4 regions of the Shewanella mytili genome follow, and region 2 is predicted to be linked to each of the others. Evidence: predicted binding sites of a transcription regulator. Region 2 holds the regulator's gene; each other region holds the start of a gene.
The links. Region 2 encodes sigma-54, which starts transcription at its own class of promoters, with help from an activator protein. Its sites were predicted from a motif close to GTTGGCACGNNNNTNGNNT; they were not measured.
Positions count from the first base shown of each region.

Region 1: the regulator sigma-54 is predicted to act here: its motif matches at 1,658-1,676, upstream of ACIDEJ_RS00520 (4Fe-4S dicluster domain-containing protein).
Region 3: the regulator sigma-54 is predicted to act here: its motif matches at 1,546-1,564, upstream of fliE (flagellar hook-basal body complex protein FliE).
Region 4: the regulator sigma-54 is predicted to act here: its motif matches at 1,582-1,600, upstream of glnA (glutamate--ammonia ligase).

Region 1 covers NZ_JBKOUD010000001.1:115,826-119,987, forward strand. The annotation lists gene ACIDEJ_RS00515 (sigma 54-interacting transcriptional regulator) at 1-1,168, opposite strand, end outside; gene ACIDEJ_RS00520 (4Fe-4S dicluster domain-containing protein) at 1,913-2,521, shown strand; gene hyfB (hydrogenase 4 subunit B) at 2,518-4,162, shown strand, end outside.
Region 2 covers NZ_JBKOUD010000022.1:8,530-12,691, forward strand. The annotation lists gene rapZ (RNase adapter RapZ) at 1-125, opposite strand, end outside; gene ptsN (PTS IIA-like nitrogen regulatory protein PtsN) at 122-565, opposite strand; gene hpf (ribosome hibernation promoting factor) at 565-855, opposite strand; gene ACIDEJ_RS14835 (RNA polymerase factor sigma-54) at 884-2,350, opposite strand; gene lptB (LPS export ABC transporter ATP-binding protein) at 2,439-3,167, opposite strand; gene lptA (lipopolysaccharide transport periplasmic protein LptA) at 3,164-3,697, opposite strand; gene lptC (LPS export ABC transporter periplasmic protein LptC) at 3,684-4,162, opposite strand, start outside.
Region 3 covers NZ_JBKOUD010000001.1:267,879-272,040, reverse strand. The annotation lists gene fliF (flagellar basal-body MS-ring/collar protein FliF) at 1-1,127, opposite strand, end outside; gene fliE (flagellar hook-basal body complex protein FliE) at 1,159-1,491, opposite strand; gene ACIDEJ_RS01180 (sigma-54-dependent transcriptional regulator) at 1,697-3,034, opposite strand; gene ACIDEJ_RS01175 (sensor histidine kinase) at 3,031-4,107, opposite strand.
Region 4 covers NZ_JBKOUD010000009.1:46,688-50,849, forward strand. The annotation lists gene typA (translational GTPase TypA) at 1-931, opposite strand, end outside; gene glnA (glutamate--ammonia ligase) at 1,691-3,103, shown strand; gene ACIDEJ_RS10145 (FUSC family protein) at 3,331-4,162, shown strand, end outside.

The DNA of each region.
Region 1 (4,162 bases), on a different contig from region 2:
CGGTAATGGCCTTGCTGCGGCCGATGATGTCATCAAACTGCTGGTGGCTTAGGGTTTCCACCTGCTCGCTCAGGTAGTGGTTTTCCTCCACCAGATTGTCTTTCAGGCGGTTGATTTCCTGATAGGCCCTGGCATTGTCCACCGCAATGGCGGTGCGTTCGGCAATCTGTGCCAGCAGTTGCAGGCGGGAGCCCTTAAAGCAGGCGGCATCAGCCTGGGCCAACTTGAGCACTCCCAATACCTGCCCGGCAAACTTGATGGGAATAAGGCACAATTGATGGCTGGCAGCCGGCCAGTATTGGAACAATTGGGCTTCATGGCGGGCCAGAGGCTCGTCCTGAGTCAGCGCTTTATGCTGGATTTCGCCGGTTTGCAATACGGTTTGACAAATGCTGCGAGCGGCGCTGATGTGCTCCTGGGTTTCCTGAGGGATGCCAGGATGCACAAAAAAAGCGTTATAAAGAGTCAGTGAATGCGGGTCAGATTCCGGCAGGCACACGCTGATGGCATTAATGCCAAAGGCGCAATGGATTTCCCGGGCGATTTTATCCACCAGTGACTCCACGCTGCGCTCGGTAATCACCGCATTGGTTACATTCACCAGCACATGAAAATCATCCCGTTCTTCACATAATTGCCCTTGCTCAACATTCAGTGCCAGGCGGGCTTGCAGATGCTCCAGCGCCACCCCTACGGATTCGGCAATCAGTTCCAGATAGGCAATGTCGTCCTGACTGAAATGGCTTTGCTGGGGCTGGGTGATTTCCAGCAGTCCTATCATGCGTCGGTGGTTGAGAATGGGCAGGGCCAGATAGTCGCCAAAGGGATGGGGGCGCAGGCTGACGCTCAGTCGCGGATAGCGCTGGCGGTATTCCTCGCAGCCAAGGTGCAGCGGGGTTCTGGAGGCCTGCACCAAACGCAGCGGGCCATTTTGCAGCAGGGCCGCTTCGTGAAAACAGCCAATATTGCCTTGCTCTGTTGGCAGGTAAAGCTGTGGCCCGGACTGCGGGACATCTACCAGTACGGCGGCGTGATAGGGGAGCGCTGCATCAGCAAAATGCTGATTCAGGCTTTGCAGCATGGTTTCAATGCTGACCTGATCCAGCAGCTGATGGGTCAGCCTCAGGCAGCTTTTCTGTTCGCTAAGGTATTGAAATTGCTGTGCCATATTTCCACGTTCTGTTACGACCTAAAAGACTTCGGTGCCGGGACGCAGGTGATTGGACACTGCGTTTATCCGGGATACGGCGTATCCACGTCATCACTGGGATGGACGTTTTATTAGAACACATTCTTATATAATAAAGTGCAGTCGCCACGGGGCGATGGCAAGAAACTGATATATTTGCCAGACGTGTCACAATCTGTTTGCTTTTTATGAATTATGGCAAACAATCTGGGATCTCTTGCGCTTATTCCGGTCGTTATGGCCATTCCTTTCATATAATTTACCCATGTTGTCTTATTGATGCTGTTTTAACCAAAGGGCTTCTTGCGGGTACTTATCAGCATTTTGTGGTTGTTCCTCTTTGCGGTTGCATCTCCAGTTTTCAGTGCTCAGCGGCACGGGTGTCGAAAGCACACCACACTTCACGTAAAATCATCATTAAAACCAAGTAACCATTTGTAATAAAAGGAATTTTTAAAAATTTTCTGCGTTGGCGCAGAAAATGCTACTTGAGCATATAGGCCAGCGTTTGCAGTTGGTCATTTAACGGGAGCTTTGCCCCTTGGGATAACCGCCAATTAGCTTGAAAAGCGGCTCCCACAACGGCGCAACGCCCCATTCCGTGGAAAGTTATCCCGGTTTTTGAACCATGGTGACAGGTGTCGACAGATGTGTCAGTTACCAGCATGTCGTCAAAAGTGACGATATGAGGTCAAGGTGGGATGAAGTGCTTAGAGAGAGTATATGAACCGTTTTGTCATCGCCGATCCCCAATTGTGCATCGGTTGCAATACCTGCATGGCGGCGTGTTCAGAGGCGCACCGGCAACAGGGATTACAGGCAGAACCACGACTGGTGGTGATGCGCAGCGCTGAAGAGTCAGCGCCGCAGATGTGTCATCAGTGTGAAGACGCCCCCTGTGCCACAGTGTGTCCCGTCAACGCTATCCGCCGTGAGGATGAAGCCATCGTACTTAACGAAAGCCTGTGCATTGGCTGTAAGTTGTGTGCCATTGCCTGTCCATTCGGTGCCATAACCCTCAGCGGCTCCAAACCATTGGATATTCCGGTGGATGTCTGTACGTCGCTGGCTGCCCCGCCACCGCGCCCGCCAAGGGGCGTGAGTCCGTTACTGGATTGGCAGCCCGGGATCAGGGCGGTGGCGGTCAAGTGCGATTTATGCAGTTTTCGCCCGGAAGGCCCTGCCTGTATTGATACCTGTCCCACCGGCGCCATTGTCATGGTCAGTGATGATGCACTGGCGAAGGCAGCAGCGCGTAAACGTCAGTTAACCGCCATGCCCAAGGCCTGTAACTGGCAACTCCCGGCTGTCACTGAAGGGGAACATGAATGATGATGACACCATTTTGTTGGCTGGGGCTGTCGCTGGCGCTGTATATGGCCGGTGCCTTATGGTCGCTGCTGTTTTGCCGCAATGAAGCGCTGGCCATTCGAGGCAGCGGTTTGTGTTCTTTGGCAGGCGGCATCACCGGCATTCTGGCGGCGCTGCCCGTGCTGTTCGATGGGGGCGTGTTAACGGCGGATTATGCCGGGCCTTTTGCGGCGTTTGCCCATTTAACCTTGCGGCTGGATATGCTGGCGGCCTTTATGGTGCTGGTGATCTCCCTGTTGGTGGTGGTTACCTCGCTGTATTCATTTGCCTACCTGCAGGAGTACCGCAACAAGGGCGCCTGGGCCATGGGATTCTTCATGAATCTGTTTATCGCCTCCATGGTGGCGCTGGTGGCCGTGGACAACGCCTTTTACTTTATCGTGCTGTTTGAGGCGATGTCGCTGAGCTCGTATTTTTTGGTGATTGCCGAGCAAGACGATGAAGCCGTGGGCGCCGGGTTACTGTACTTCTTTATTGCCCATGCAGGTTCCGTGTTGATCATGCTGGGCTTTTTCCTGTTGTACCGTCATAGCGGCAGCCTGGATTTTGCCGCGTTTCGCGATGCCAACCTGCCTGTGGGCGAAGCCTCGGCGGTATTTTTGCTGGCCTTTTTCGGTTTTGGTGCCAAAGCCGGCATGTTGCCTCTGCATGGTTGGTTGCCAAGGGCGCATCCGGCCGCACCTTCCCATGCCTCGGCGCTGATGTCCGGTGTCATGGTGAAAATCGGTATTTTCGGCATCATCAAGGTGGGCATTGACCTGCTGGGCGCCACCGAAGTGTGGTGGGGCGTGGTGGTGCTGGCCTTTGGCGCCGTATCGTCGGTGCTGGGGGTGCTGTATGCACTGGCAGAGCACGATATCAAACGACTGCTGGCTTATCACACCGTGGAAAACATCGGCATCATCCTGATGGGGGTAGGCGCCGGAATGATTGGCATTGCCACCCAGCATCCGCTGCTGGCACTGCTGGGATTACTGGGCGGTTTGTACCATCTGATTAACCACGCGTTGTTTAAGGGACTGTTGTTCTTGGGGGCAGGGGCGGTCATCTATCGCACCCACACCAAGGATATGGAGCAGATGGGCGGCCTTGGCAAACTGATGCCCCATACGGCACTGGCGTTTCTTATCGGTTGTATGGCCATTTCCGCCTTGCCACCACTGAACGGTTTTGTCAGTGAGTGGTTTACCTATCAGTCGCTGTTCACCATGAGCCTTGAGGGCAGTACCGGGCTGAAGCTGGCAGGCCCTGTGGCCATTGTGATGCTGGCCATTACCGGGGCGTTGGCGGCCATGTGTTTTGTTAAGGTGTACGGCATCTGTTTTTGCGGCGCGCCGCGTAGCGAGCAAGTGGCCAATGCCCGGGAAGTGCCTTTTGCCATGACCAGTGCCATGTGGCTGCTGGCCATCCTTTGCGTGCTCCTGGGCGTGGGCGCCTCGGTGGTGGCACCGGTCATCACCAATATCGCCGCCCAGCTGAGCCAGACATCGGCACTGGCCGTGGCCCAGGGCGGCAGCGTGTTCCCTGGCGACATGACCACTACCAGCCTTAACCCGCCATTACTGTTCATCTTGCTGCTGGCATTGCCGCTGTTACCACTGC
Region 2 (4,162 bases):
TCCAGCAAGCTGCCAATCATGGGCAGGGGCAGGTTGTCCACACAGTAGTAACCCATGTCTTCCAGAACCCGTAACGCCACAGATTTTCCTGACCCGGAGCGCCCGGAGACAATGGCCAGTTTCATCCGTTGATCACCTGATACAGTTCTGCTTGTGAGGTGGCCTTGCGCAATTGCTTGAGCACCTGTTTGTCACTGAGTTTTTCGGCCATGGCCGATAGCGTGCTCAGGTGTTGCTGGCATTGATCTGCCGGCACCACCAAGGCAAACAGGATGTCTACCGGTTGATTGTCAATGGCATCAAAAGCAATCGGTTCGTCACATTTCACCAGCACCGCAATGGGGGCGGTGATGTCTGGCAGTCGGCCATGGGGAATGGCAATGCCATTCCCGATACCGGTGCTGCCCATTTTTTCTCTGGCCAACAGGCTTTCAAAAATGGCTTGGGATGACAGGTTTGGATACTGGGTCGCCGCGAGTTCGCTGATGAGCTCCAATACCTTTTTCTTGCTGCCGGGTGTGGCGCAGGCGGTACACTCCGGCCGCAGGACGGTACTAAGTTCCATCATGAGTATTTTGTCAGCTTTTCTTTGTATTTAATGACCTGACGATCCAATTTATCAATCAGAGCGTCGATGGCGGCGTACATGTCACTATGTTCCGCGGTGCCATGCACCTCACCACCGTTCAGATTTAGCTTGGCTTCGACTCGTTGTGTGTCTTTTTCCACAGTGAGTACAACGCGCACATTATTGATCTGTTCGAAATGGCGTTCAAGTTTTGCAAATTTACCCTCCACATAGCTTTTCAGAGAGTCAGTGATCTCAATATGATGGCCTGCCAGATTAATCTGCATAGCGGTCTCCTCCATGGGGTCATTGGCTTTACAAACTCTTACGTTGATTTGAAGGCGGGATCATCATGGCTTCGCGATATTTGGCGATGGTACGCCGGGCCACGTTGATCCCCTGCTCAGCCAGAAGCTGTGCCATTTTACTGTCGCTGAGGGGCTTTTTGGGGTTTTCAGCTGCCACCAGCTTTTTAATGAATGCCCGGATGGCGGTTGATGAGCATTCGCCGCCGTCTTCAGTGCCCACGTGGCTGGAAAAGAAATACTTGAGCTCAAAAATGCCGCGGGGGGTGTGCATGTATTTTTGAGTGGTAACCCGGGAAATGGTGGATTCATGCATGTCCACCGCCAGGGCTATATCGTTCAGTACCATGGGTTTCATGGCTTCTTCGCCGTATTCAAAAAAGCCTTGCTGAAACTGCACGATGCAGTTGGCCACTTTGAGCAGGGTATCGTTGCGGCTCTCCAGACTCTTGATAAACCATTTGGCTTCCTGCAGATGACCGCGAATGAATTGGCTGTCGGACTGGCTGCGGGCGCTGCGGGCCATGGCGGCATATTGCTGGTTGATGCTGAGTTTGGGCATGCAGTCCGGGTTGAGTTCCACCACCCAGCGGCCGTTTTTCTTCCAGACGCTGACATCCGGAATGACATATTCTTCATCCTGGGGTTGCACCAGCAGGCCAGGGCGCGGGTTAAGGGTCTGGATAAGGGCTATGGCTTCGCGCAGCTCGTCTTCCTTGAGGCGGGTTTTGCGCATCAAGGTGCGGTAGTCTTTGCTGGCAATCAGGTCAAGATACTGGCTCAGCAACATCACGGCATTTTCCAGATGGGGCGTGTCGGCAGCAAATTGTGCCAGCTGGATTAACAGGCACTCTTGTAAGTCTTTGGCTGCAATGCCAACAGGATCAAAATGTTGCACACGTTTTAGCACGGCTTCGATTTCTGCCAGCTCGATTTCCGGGTCGCCCATGGCTTCGAGGATTTCCTCGGTGCTTTGGGTCAGGTAGCCCTGATCGTCAATGGCTTCAATGATGGCGGTGGCAATGGCCCCATCGGTTTCAGAAAACGGGGTAAGATTTTTCTGCCATTCCAGATGTTCGTGCAAGCCTTCACTGGTTTCCCCTTGAAAGGGCGTGTCGTCATCCCGCAGCGGGCCGGCACTGACCGCCGGTGCCGCCGTGAACACTTCATCCCAGGTGGTATCCATGGGCAGTTCTTCGGGCAGGGATTCGTTGGTGAGGGCCTCAGGGGTTTCCACGGTAGAGCTGTCGGCAACGTCTGCTGTGGCCGGGGTGTCATCCAGGGAGGCATCCGCATTTTCGCTGTTGTCGGCGAGCTGGTTGTCTTCGGTTGTCTCCAGAAGTGGATTAGCCTCCAGCGCTTGCTGAATTTCCTGTTGTAACTCCAGTGACGACAGCTGCAACAGGCGGATGGCCTGCTGCAGTTGTGGTGTCATGGTCAGTTGTTGACCCAGTTTTAACTGGAGTGACGTCTTCATGTTACCGCTTACCCCTACATCCTGTTGTGCATTAAAAAACTTTTTTTATTTAAAGCCCTTAACGATAAAGGCCGGTGTTTGTTGTTTACTATAGCTTGAATTGTTCACCCAAGTACACTGCGCGCACTTGCTGGTTATCGAGGATCTCGGTGGGGGTGCCTTCTGCAATCAGTTGCCCGTGGCTCACAATGTAAGCATGTTCGCAGACATCCAGTGTTTCGCGCACATTGTGATCGGTAATCAGCACCCCTAAACCCCGGGAGCGCAGCTGTTCGATGATTTTCTTGATGTCAATCACCGAGATGGGGTCCACCCCGGCAAACGGCTCATCGAGCAAGATGAACTTGGGATCGGCAGCCAGTGCTCTGGCAATCTCCACCCGGCGCCGTTCCCCACCGGAGAGGGACATGCCGAAGCTGTCGCGGATGTGGGTGATGTGAAACTCTTCAAGGAGTTGCTCCAGCTGTTCTTCCCGGCCGTTTTTATCCAGATCCTTGCGGATCTGCAGTACGGCCATGATGTTGTCCCGCACGGTGAGTTTGCGAAAAATACTGGCTTCCTGGGGCAGATAACCGATGCCTTTGCGGGCACGTATGTGCATGGGTGCCAAGGTCAGTTCATCTTCATCAATGAAAATCCGGCCCTTTTCGCTTTGGATAAGCCCTACTACCATGTAAAAGGTGGTGGTTTTTCCTGCGCCATTGGGGCCGAGCAAGCCCACAATCTGCCCGGTTTTTACCGCCAGGCTGACATCTTTGACCACCATTCTTTTTTTGTAGCTCTTGGCGAGATTCTGGGCGATCAGGGTGTTACTCATTGCTGCTCCTGCCGGGGGCCGGTTTTGCCATCTTGTTGGTAATTATCCGGTTGAATGACCGTGGTTACCCGGTCGTTGCCATGACCGCTGCTGGTGGCCTGCAGTTGCTGGTTTTCCAGGTCATAGACGATTTTCTCAGCGGTGGACAGGCTGCCGTCTTGTTCCACTTTGGCGTTGCCGATGAGTGTCAGTACCCGTTTGTTGATGTGGTAGTGTATTTCGTTGGCACTGGCGTTGGCGATACGACCATCCTCCAGTTGCTTGCGAAAGGTGGCAGGTGAGCCTTTGGCCACCAAAATGCGCTCGCCGTTTTTGTCGGTATTGGAGGCGTTGAGCTCCTGGGCGGTGAGTTTCATGGAGCCTTGGGTCACGGTCACATGGCCGACGTACACCACCTGCTTGTTTTTGATGTCGGCATCTTGGGTATCGGCATTAATCTTGACTTGTTGCAACAGGTCGTTATCGATGGCCGCTGCCGACAGGCTGGCCAGAGACAAGAGTGCACCGAGAAAAAGCTTATTTGGTTTCATAGGTTCCTTTTACCTGACTAAGCAGCCTTACCTGTTGAGCATTCAGGTCGGCGTAAAGCCCCTGACCCGTGATGTTGAAATCCTGGCCGTTAACCTGAATGTGGCGGTCAGAGGTCATGATCATGCTGCCAAGATCCAACTCCAGATAACTGGTACTGATGGATTGTATGGGTTCTGTGGGACTGATGGCATCAATGATAACATTATTTTGTAACACGACCTTGTTGCTGCGTTTTTCCAGCAACCCCTGCTTGGCTGTCATGCGCCATTCGGCTTGGCCGTTATCCGGGAATATCCAGTATACCGGGTTGGTAAACACGGTACGGTCGTGCTGTTCGTAGTGTTCCATGTGCTTGGCGGTAACACGGCTGGCAATCATCCCATTGACATCGTAGCTGACGCTGTGAAGATCGTCAGCGACGTAATCGGGTTGTTCCGTCACGCTAGTCTGGGGATTTTCCTGGG
Region 3 (4,162 bases), on a different contig from region 2:
CGCACATTGCCCACCTGCTGCTTGGTGTGGCTGATGGTGGTGTCCAGTTCATAGTTGCGGGTGGCTTCGTTGTGGCTGCTGCTGGCCATGGTTTTGTCGCCACTATCGCCCGTGGCCTGCTGCGGGATGTTGGCTGCCATGGGCGGCTGATTGCTCAACGCGCCCGGCACGCCGCCATTGCTGCTGCCATTGACCGATTTATTGTCCACCACCATTTCACTGCGCAGTGCCGGCAAATCGGGATTAAAGCGCTTGGCGGTTTGCTCCACGGCAGTAAAGTCCATATTCACATCCACCTGGGAGGTGAAGTTTTCCGGGCCGAGGATGGGGATGAGTATGGAGTCAATCTTGTTACGGTATTCCTGCTCTTTTTGCTGCACGATTTCAATTTCACGGCGGGCTCTGGCAGAGACGGCATCCTGACTGCCGGAGTTGAGCAAGCGGCCATTGGCATCGGTGACGGTTACCTTGCCAGGTTCCATGCCATGCACGGCAGAGGCCACAATATCCACAATGGCATCCACTTCCTCCTGCCCCAATCCGCCTTTGCGGGTGGTCACCACCACGGTGGCACTGGGGGCCGAGCGGGTGCGGGCAAACACGTTTTCTTTTGGCAACGCCAAAATCACCTTGGCGCGGCTGACACTGTTAAGCTCTTCAATGGCCCGGGCCAGGTTCATTTCCTGGCTTTGCTTCAGGCGTGCCTGCTCCATGCGCTGGCTCACCCCGAAGCCCGAGTCCTGATTGAGAAAATCCTTGGATTCGGCACTGGTAGAGACCCCGGCGCGGCTGAGTAGCAACTTCACCTGTTGGTACTGATCTTCGGGCACCTTGATCACATCCACATCCAGCTTGTAGGGAATGCGGCTTTTGTCCAGCACATCCAGCACCTGCACCTGCTGATCCGTGTCCATTTTTCCCAAGGGTCGGTATTCGGGCTCCTGGGCCCAGATCATGATGAACACCGCCAGCGCCAGACAGATGGCCAGCACCAGGATCATGCTGACCTGCCGCAACATATCCACACTGCCAAGCATGCCCATGACGCCGGACTTGTTTTCCTGCTGGGTGCCATTGGCTGAAGAAGCGAGTGTGCCGCCGTTTTCTGCAACTAATTCTGTACTCACGTTAAATTCCCGCTATCGTGCTGATGTTAAGTTATACCGGCATGCTCATGATTTCTTTGTATGCCTCAACCAGCTTGTTGCGCACCTGAATGGTGGCATCAAAGGCGACACTGGCTTTTTCCCGGGCAATGACGGTATCTGACAGCGTCACGCTGGTGTCGCCCATTTCCAGCCGGGTGGCCAGATTGGCGGAGGTTGATTGCAGCTCGCTCACCTGGCCGATAGCCTGGGTCAGTAACTGGGAAAAATCAGCGCCGCTGGTGTTGTTCACCTGGCGTAAAGGCGAGGAGGATATGGCATTGGGGGTGATTTCACCTTTCAGTGCCTGCAATTCCTGCAGCAACGGATTGCCATTAATCTGCATAGTGTTATCTCCCATCGTCAGCGGTTTGACGCATAATCATCGATAAACAGGGTAATGCAAAAAGGTTGCCAAAGATTTATGCCGTCATGAATGACGGAGCCATAAGGGTTGGGATGAAAGGTGATGGGCCTGCCCGTTATCGCCAGTAGATTTTACGGCACAAGATAACGGGCAGGTGCAACAAAGGGATGTCACTCAAAAAACATCATGCAGGCAGTTCAATGCCCATTTCCCGCATTTTGGCCATTTTGTAGCGCAAGGTTCTGGCGCTGATCCCCAGTTTCTCGGCCACTTGCTTGCGGCTGCCGTTACACTGGTTAAGGGTTTCCAGAATGATCATGTGTTCCTGGGCTTTCAGCTCATCCCCCAAGCCTTCCGTGGGTTGCACTGCAGGTGCCTCCCGGCTGAGGGCCACATCCTGCAAATCAATCACGATATCGTTGGCATCAATCCGTTGGTTGCGGTGCAAAATCAGCGCCCGCTGGATAACGTTGTCCAGCTCACGCACATTGCCGGGCCAGGAATGGCCCAGTAAGCGACGCACGGCACTGTCAGACAGTTCAGGTACCGGGTGAATGCCGCTGTTATCGGCATGACGGCGTAACAGGTGCCGAGCCAGGGGAATGATGTCGCCCGGACGCTGGCAAAGTGCCGGCCAGGCCAGCGGGAACACATTGATACGGTAGTATAGGTCTTCACGGAAATCCCCTTGGGCCACCATCTCCTTGAGATCCCGGTTGGAGGTTGCCAGCACCCGCACATCCAGCTTGATGGTTTTGCGGCCCCCTAAGCGTTCCACCTCCCGCTCCTGCAGCACCCGCAGCAGTTTAGCCTGCAGTGCCAAGTCCATTTCAGAGATTTCATCCAGCAGCAAGGTGCCGGTTTGGGCCTGTTCAAATTTCCCCGGACAAGCCTGATAAGCGCCAGTAAACGCGCCTTTTTCATAGCCGAACAGGGTGGCTTCCAGCATGTTTTCCGGAATGGCGGCACAGTTGATGGCAATGAATGGCCCATGCAATCGCGGGCTTTTTTGATGGATATAACGCGCCAGCACCTCTTTACCGGAGCCGCTGGGGCCTAAAATCATTACTGAGGCTTCTGATGCGGCCACCCGTTCGGCAAGTTCCAGCAACGCGATGCTTTTCTCATCAGCTACGACCGGAGCCCCCGTATTGGCTTTTGGCCGCAAATAACGGCTGACCTGATTGAGCAGCACTTCAGGCGAAAACGGTTTGGCCAGATAATCCACCGCTCCCAGCTTGATGGCACTCACGGCACTGTCAATGGTGGCGTATGCGGTCATCAGCAGCACCGGCAACTGGGGATGCTGCTGCTTGAGGTAATCCAGCAGCCCCATGCCACCGATGCCGGGCATCTGCACATCACTTATCACCATGTCGAACTGGCATTTTTTCAGCGCCACAATGGCTTCTTCCCCGTTGGCCACATCCACACACTGGTAGCTGGCAAGCAGCAAGGTGTCGAGCAGCGCCTCTCGCAAAGACGCATCGTCCTCGACCAACAAAATCCTGATATCGTTCATAGGTCATGCTCTCCGGCGCCAGCAGGCTGCGCTACCATGGGCAATTTCAGTGTAATGCAGCAGCCCTTGCCCACCATGCAGTCAAGGGACAACTGGCCGCCATGGCTGTTGACCACTGACTGCACCACGGCCAAGCCCAGGCCGGTGCCATGGGGTTTGGTGGTATAAAAAGGCTCCAGCACCTGTTGCTGCTGTTTTTCATCCAGTCCGTGGCCATTGTCACTGACGGTAAGCACCATCTGCTGCGCCTCCCGGGTCAATCGCAGCACTATGTGGCTCGCCTGGGCTTCTGCGCTGTTCATTACCAGATTGTTGATGGCCGAGCTCAAGCCATGAAGATTGGCAAACACCATGCCGTCAGCCACAAGCTGCATCTCCAGCCGTACCTGCCTTTTTTCACAGAGGGCATCGCAATTAATGATGACCTGCCGCACCACCTCAGACATCAATATGCGCTCGCCCACCTGCTCCTGGCGCCCTTTGGCAATCAGCAGCATATCGTTCACCTGCCGCTCCAGTTCACCCAAGCGCTCCAGCAATTTATCCTGAAAACGCTGACGGGCCGGTGCCGCCAAGCGAGGATTGCCCAGATTGGCGGCATACAGCAATGCGGCAGAGAGGGGGGTACGAATTTGGTGTGCCAGATTGGCCACCATTTTGCCCAGTGCAGACAACCGCTGCAAATGGGAAAGGTTTTGCTGCAGCAAGCGGGTTTCGGTAAGATCGGTGAGCATGATGAGTTGCCCGGGTTCCGGCGTCAGCGGGGTAATGGCCAGTTTCACCCGGCGACCGTTACGCAAGGAAACCTCATGGCCGTCATCCTTGCGGGGAGCAAAGGCGCGGTTGATGATATGCAGCCAACGTTCGCCCACCAGCGGTACATCCAGCAGTGATTCTGCAACCGGATTGGCATCGGTCACCATGCCATCACCGTTGAGGATCACCACCCCGGATGGCATGGCCTGCAGAATGTGCTCCATGCGATTGGACATGTTGGCGGCTTCTTTAACCTGAATCCACTGATGCCCGCGATGTGAAATGGTTTCCAGCTGAGCAAGAGATTGCGCCGCCATGAACACCCCGTCAAAAAAATAGCCTTGACGGGGATAAAGCAGATTTTATGCCAAA
Region 4 (4,162 bases), on a different contig from region 2:
TCATGGTTGGCTCATCCACTGTCAGTGCGGGCAGTGCTTCCACATTGCCTACGGCACAAACGGTGTCGGAAATTTTCAGCTCACCCAGGCCGGTAATGGCCACGATGTCGCCGGCGTCGGCTTCGGCCACTTCGTTACGATCCAGCCCCAGGTAACCCAGTACCTGACCCACTTTACCGTTACGGGTTTTACCGTCAGCGCCAACTACGGTTACCTGCTGGTTGGTTTTCACGCTGCCGCGCTTGATGCGGCCCACGCCAATCACCCCAACATAAGAGCTGTAGTCCAGCTGGGAAATCTGCATCTGGAACGGACCTTCGTCATCGGCATCCGGCGCGGATACCTTGTCAACGATGGTCTGGAACAACGGAGTCATGTCATCACTGTGGGCATCTGGGTCCAAAGTGGCAAAACCATTGAGTGCAGAGGTGTAAACAATGGGGAAGTCCAGCTGTTCATCAGTGGCGCCCAGGTTGACAAACAGGTCGAATACCTGATCGATTACCCAGTCAGGGCGGGCACCCGGACGGTCGATTTTGTTGATGACCACAATGGGTTTCAGACCTTGGGCAAACGCTTTTTTGGTCACGAAACGGGTTTGAGGCATGGGGCCGTCAACCGCATCCACCAGCAGCAATACCGAGTCCACCATAGACAGTACACGTTCTACTTCACCACCGAAGTCGGCGTGCCCGGGGGTATCCACGATATTGATGCGATAATCCTGCCAACGAATCGCGGTATTTTTCGCCAAAATGGTGATACCACGTTCTTTTTCCAGATCGTTGGAGTCCATTACACGCTCAACCGCTTCGCCGCGGGACGCTAATGTGCCAGATTGAGACAGCAGTTTGTCCACCAGGGTGGTTTTGCCATGGTCCACATGCGCGATGATCGCGATGTTTCTTAATTTATTGAGTTCACTCGACATTTTACTTGTGACGCCTTTGTTTGCATCGGGGACAGCATTGCCAGCGGGCAAAGATTTTGTCGCCGCCGGATACGTTAATTCTTGCGGAAAGGCGGCGATTATACACTGAGCTATGTTTCATTGATATTAATTTATACAATATCCCGCCGGGAAATTCGGATGGCTAACGCCGCCGGATAACCGCACCATAGCCTTTAGCATGCCATGTCACCAACTTGGGGCGCTGCCGCTGCACCATAATAATATGGGCATGACGCTGATGACCCCGTTGCAAGGGATGGCAGCGCATCGCCGCGCCATCATGGTGCCAAGCGTTCGTTTTAATGAAAAGCGATTTTCATTCTCGACATGGTTGCCTTTCTGCTTTATCTAGGATCATTTCAAAAACATCATGTTACGTGTCAATTGGCCGCTGTTTTAAGGTTTTCACAACAATACGATAACGGTTGCTTTACCCGTAATCGAGCTCTAACCTAGTAGTGCAGGTAACAGTGTAAGACGCCATCTTTCCGGGAATTTCAGATCTGCGCAGGAGAGTTGCGGCACAGGAGTGCACCAAGATATGGCAACAACGCACCAAAAAAGTGCATTCTTAACTGTTTTATTTGCCCCATATTCGAACATACCCTTTTATTTCAATATGTTAAAAATCTGGCATAACTCTCGCTTAGGTTATTTCAATTATAGGCAGAGCCCGGCGCAGAGCTTATACATCGTTGACAAAGGGAATAAAACCACACCCTATCCGGAGGCTTGAGAATGTCATCAGTTGAATCCGTTTTAACCCAGCTCGAAGAGTTGGAAGTAAAGTTTGTTGATTTGCGTTTTGTAGATACCAAAGGCAAAGAACAGCACGTGTCTGTACCTGCCCATCAGGTAGACGCTGACTTTTTTGAAGATGGTAAGATGTTTGACGGTTCTTCCATTGCCGGCTGGAAAGGCATTAACGAATCCGACATGGTGCTGATGCCAGATCCAACAACGTTTGTGCTGGACCCATTCACTGAAGAAACCACCGCCATCATCCGCTGTGACATTCTGGAACCTGCCACCATGCAGGGTTATGACCGCGACCCGCGCTCCATTGCCAAAAGAGCCGAAGATTACCTGAAGGCTACCGGTATTGCCGACACCGTATTGATTGGCCCGGAACCTGAATTCTTCGTGTTTGACGACGTGCGTTTTGGCGCAGACATGTCTGGCAACTTCTACAAGATTGGTGCCAAGGAAGCTGCCTGGAGCTCAAAAGACGAATTTGAAGACGGCAACACCGGTCACCGTCCCATGGTAAAAGGCGGTTATTTCCCAGTGCCTCCAGTGGATTCTTCACAGGACTGGCGTAGTGCTACCTGTCTGGTACTGGAAGAGATGGGTCAGGTGGTTGAAGCTCACCACCACGAAGTGGCCACTGCCGGCCAGAATGAAATCGCCACCCGTTTTAACACCCTGACTGCCAAGGCGGATGAAATCCTCACCTTGAAGTATGTGGTACACAACATGGCACACGCCTACGGCAAAACCGCTACCTTCATGCCAAAACCCATCATGGGCGATAACGGTAGCGGCATGCATGTGCATCAGTCACTGTCCAAAGACGGGGTTAACCTGTTTGCAGGTGACAAATATGCCGGCCTGTCTGAAACCTGCCTGTACTATATTGGCGGTATCATCAAGCACGCCCGTGCCCTGAACGCCTTCACCAACCCAAGTACCAACTCTTACAAGCGTTTGGTGCCTCATTTCGAAGCCCCTGTCATGCTGGCTTACTCAGCCCGTAACCGTAGTGCTTCCATCCGTATTCCGGTAGTGCCATCACCAAAGGCTCGCCGTATCGAAACCCGCTTCCCTGACCCGATGGCCAACCCATACCTGGCCTTTGCGGCACTGATGATGGCAGGTCTTGACGGTATCCAGAACAAAATCCACCCTGGCGATGCCATGGACAAGGATTTGTACGACCTGCCTGCAGAAGAAGCCCTGGCCATTCCAACTGTGGCCGAGTCTCTGGATGTGGCGCTGGAAGCGCTGGATGGGGACCGTGAGTTCCTTACCAAAGGCGGTGTATTTACCGATGACTTTATCGATTCATACATTGCACTGAAAACCACTGAGTCTGAAAAAGTGAACCGCACCACTCACCCTGTGGAATTTGAGCTGTACTACAGCCTGTAAGTATTGCCCTGCAATCAACCCGATGAGTCAAGCCATCGGAGTATAATAATAAAGCCCCGGGTATATCCCGGGGCACTCATTTTATCCCCATGCCGATTGGTGCATGTCCTGCGGCGCTTTTGGCCCGCTGCCTATCCCATAAAAAATATCTGGTTTTTACCCTGAAATCCCCCGGCAGAATGGATTAAAATAGCCACTCGTTATTCCATCCCGCTTATTCACTTCTGATGTTGTCAAAATTAGTCAAACTGGTGCTGCACTGGTTACCGGATCGTTCCGAGCTGCCTGAAGGGTTGCGTATCGGCCTGCCCATGATGGCCGGCTTGCTGCTGTTTTCCGCAGTGGGGGATACTGCCAGTGGGGTCAATGCGCTGATCTGTGCCTGGCTGGTGGGCGTACAAGGGCGAAATCTTGCCTATCCCAAGCGCCTGACCATGCTCAGCTTGTCGGCACTGCTGTGTTGTATCAGTGCCGGCTTGGCCATGTTCCACCTCATCCAGCCACTGTTGGGGATAGCCATCCTCATGCTGATAGGACTGTTGTATGGCCTGTGTTCCAACCAGCGCAAATACATCCAGCTATTAACCTACAATGCCGGTTTTTCCCTTATCTGTGCCATTCACCTGCTGGAAACCGACACTCCGTGGCTGATGGTGCTGCTGTCCACCACCTTTGGCAGCTGGAGTGCCATGCTCAGTGCGGTGATTGCCGGGCCTTGGCTATCCATCCGCCAGGGGCAGCAGCTTCTGGCCAAAGTCACCCAGCCGTTCGTGAACTGGTGCGCCATTGTGGGGCATTCAGATGCAGCCAATGTGGGCAAGCGACTGGCCTTGCGCGAACAGCTGGACGATGCCATCGCAGTGCTGGCGCACTGGTTACAGGAAATGCCCGATACCGCCGCGGTCACTCGCATTGCCAGCAGTTTGCGCACACATATGCTCTTGATTGAAGCCATGGAAGAGATTGGCCGCATACGCCAGCATGAAACCTCCACCGCCAATGCCGCCAGCCTGCAGCACTATCTGCACCGGTTTGCCACCGGCTTTGATGACTTTTTAA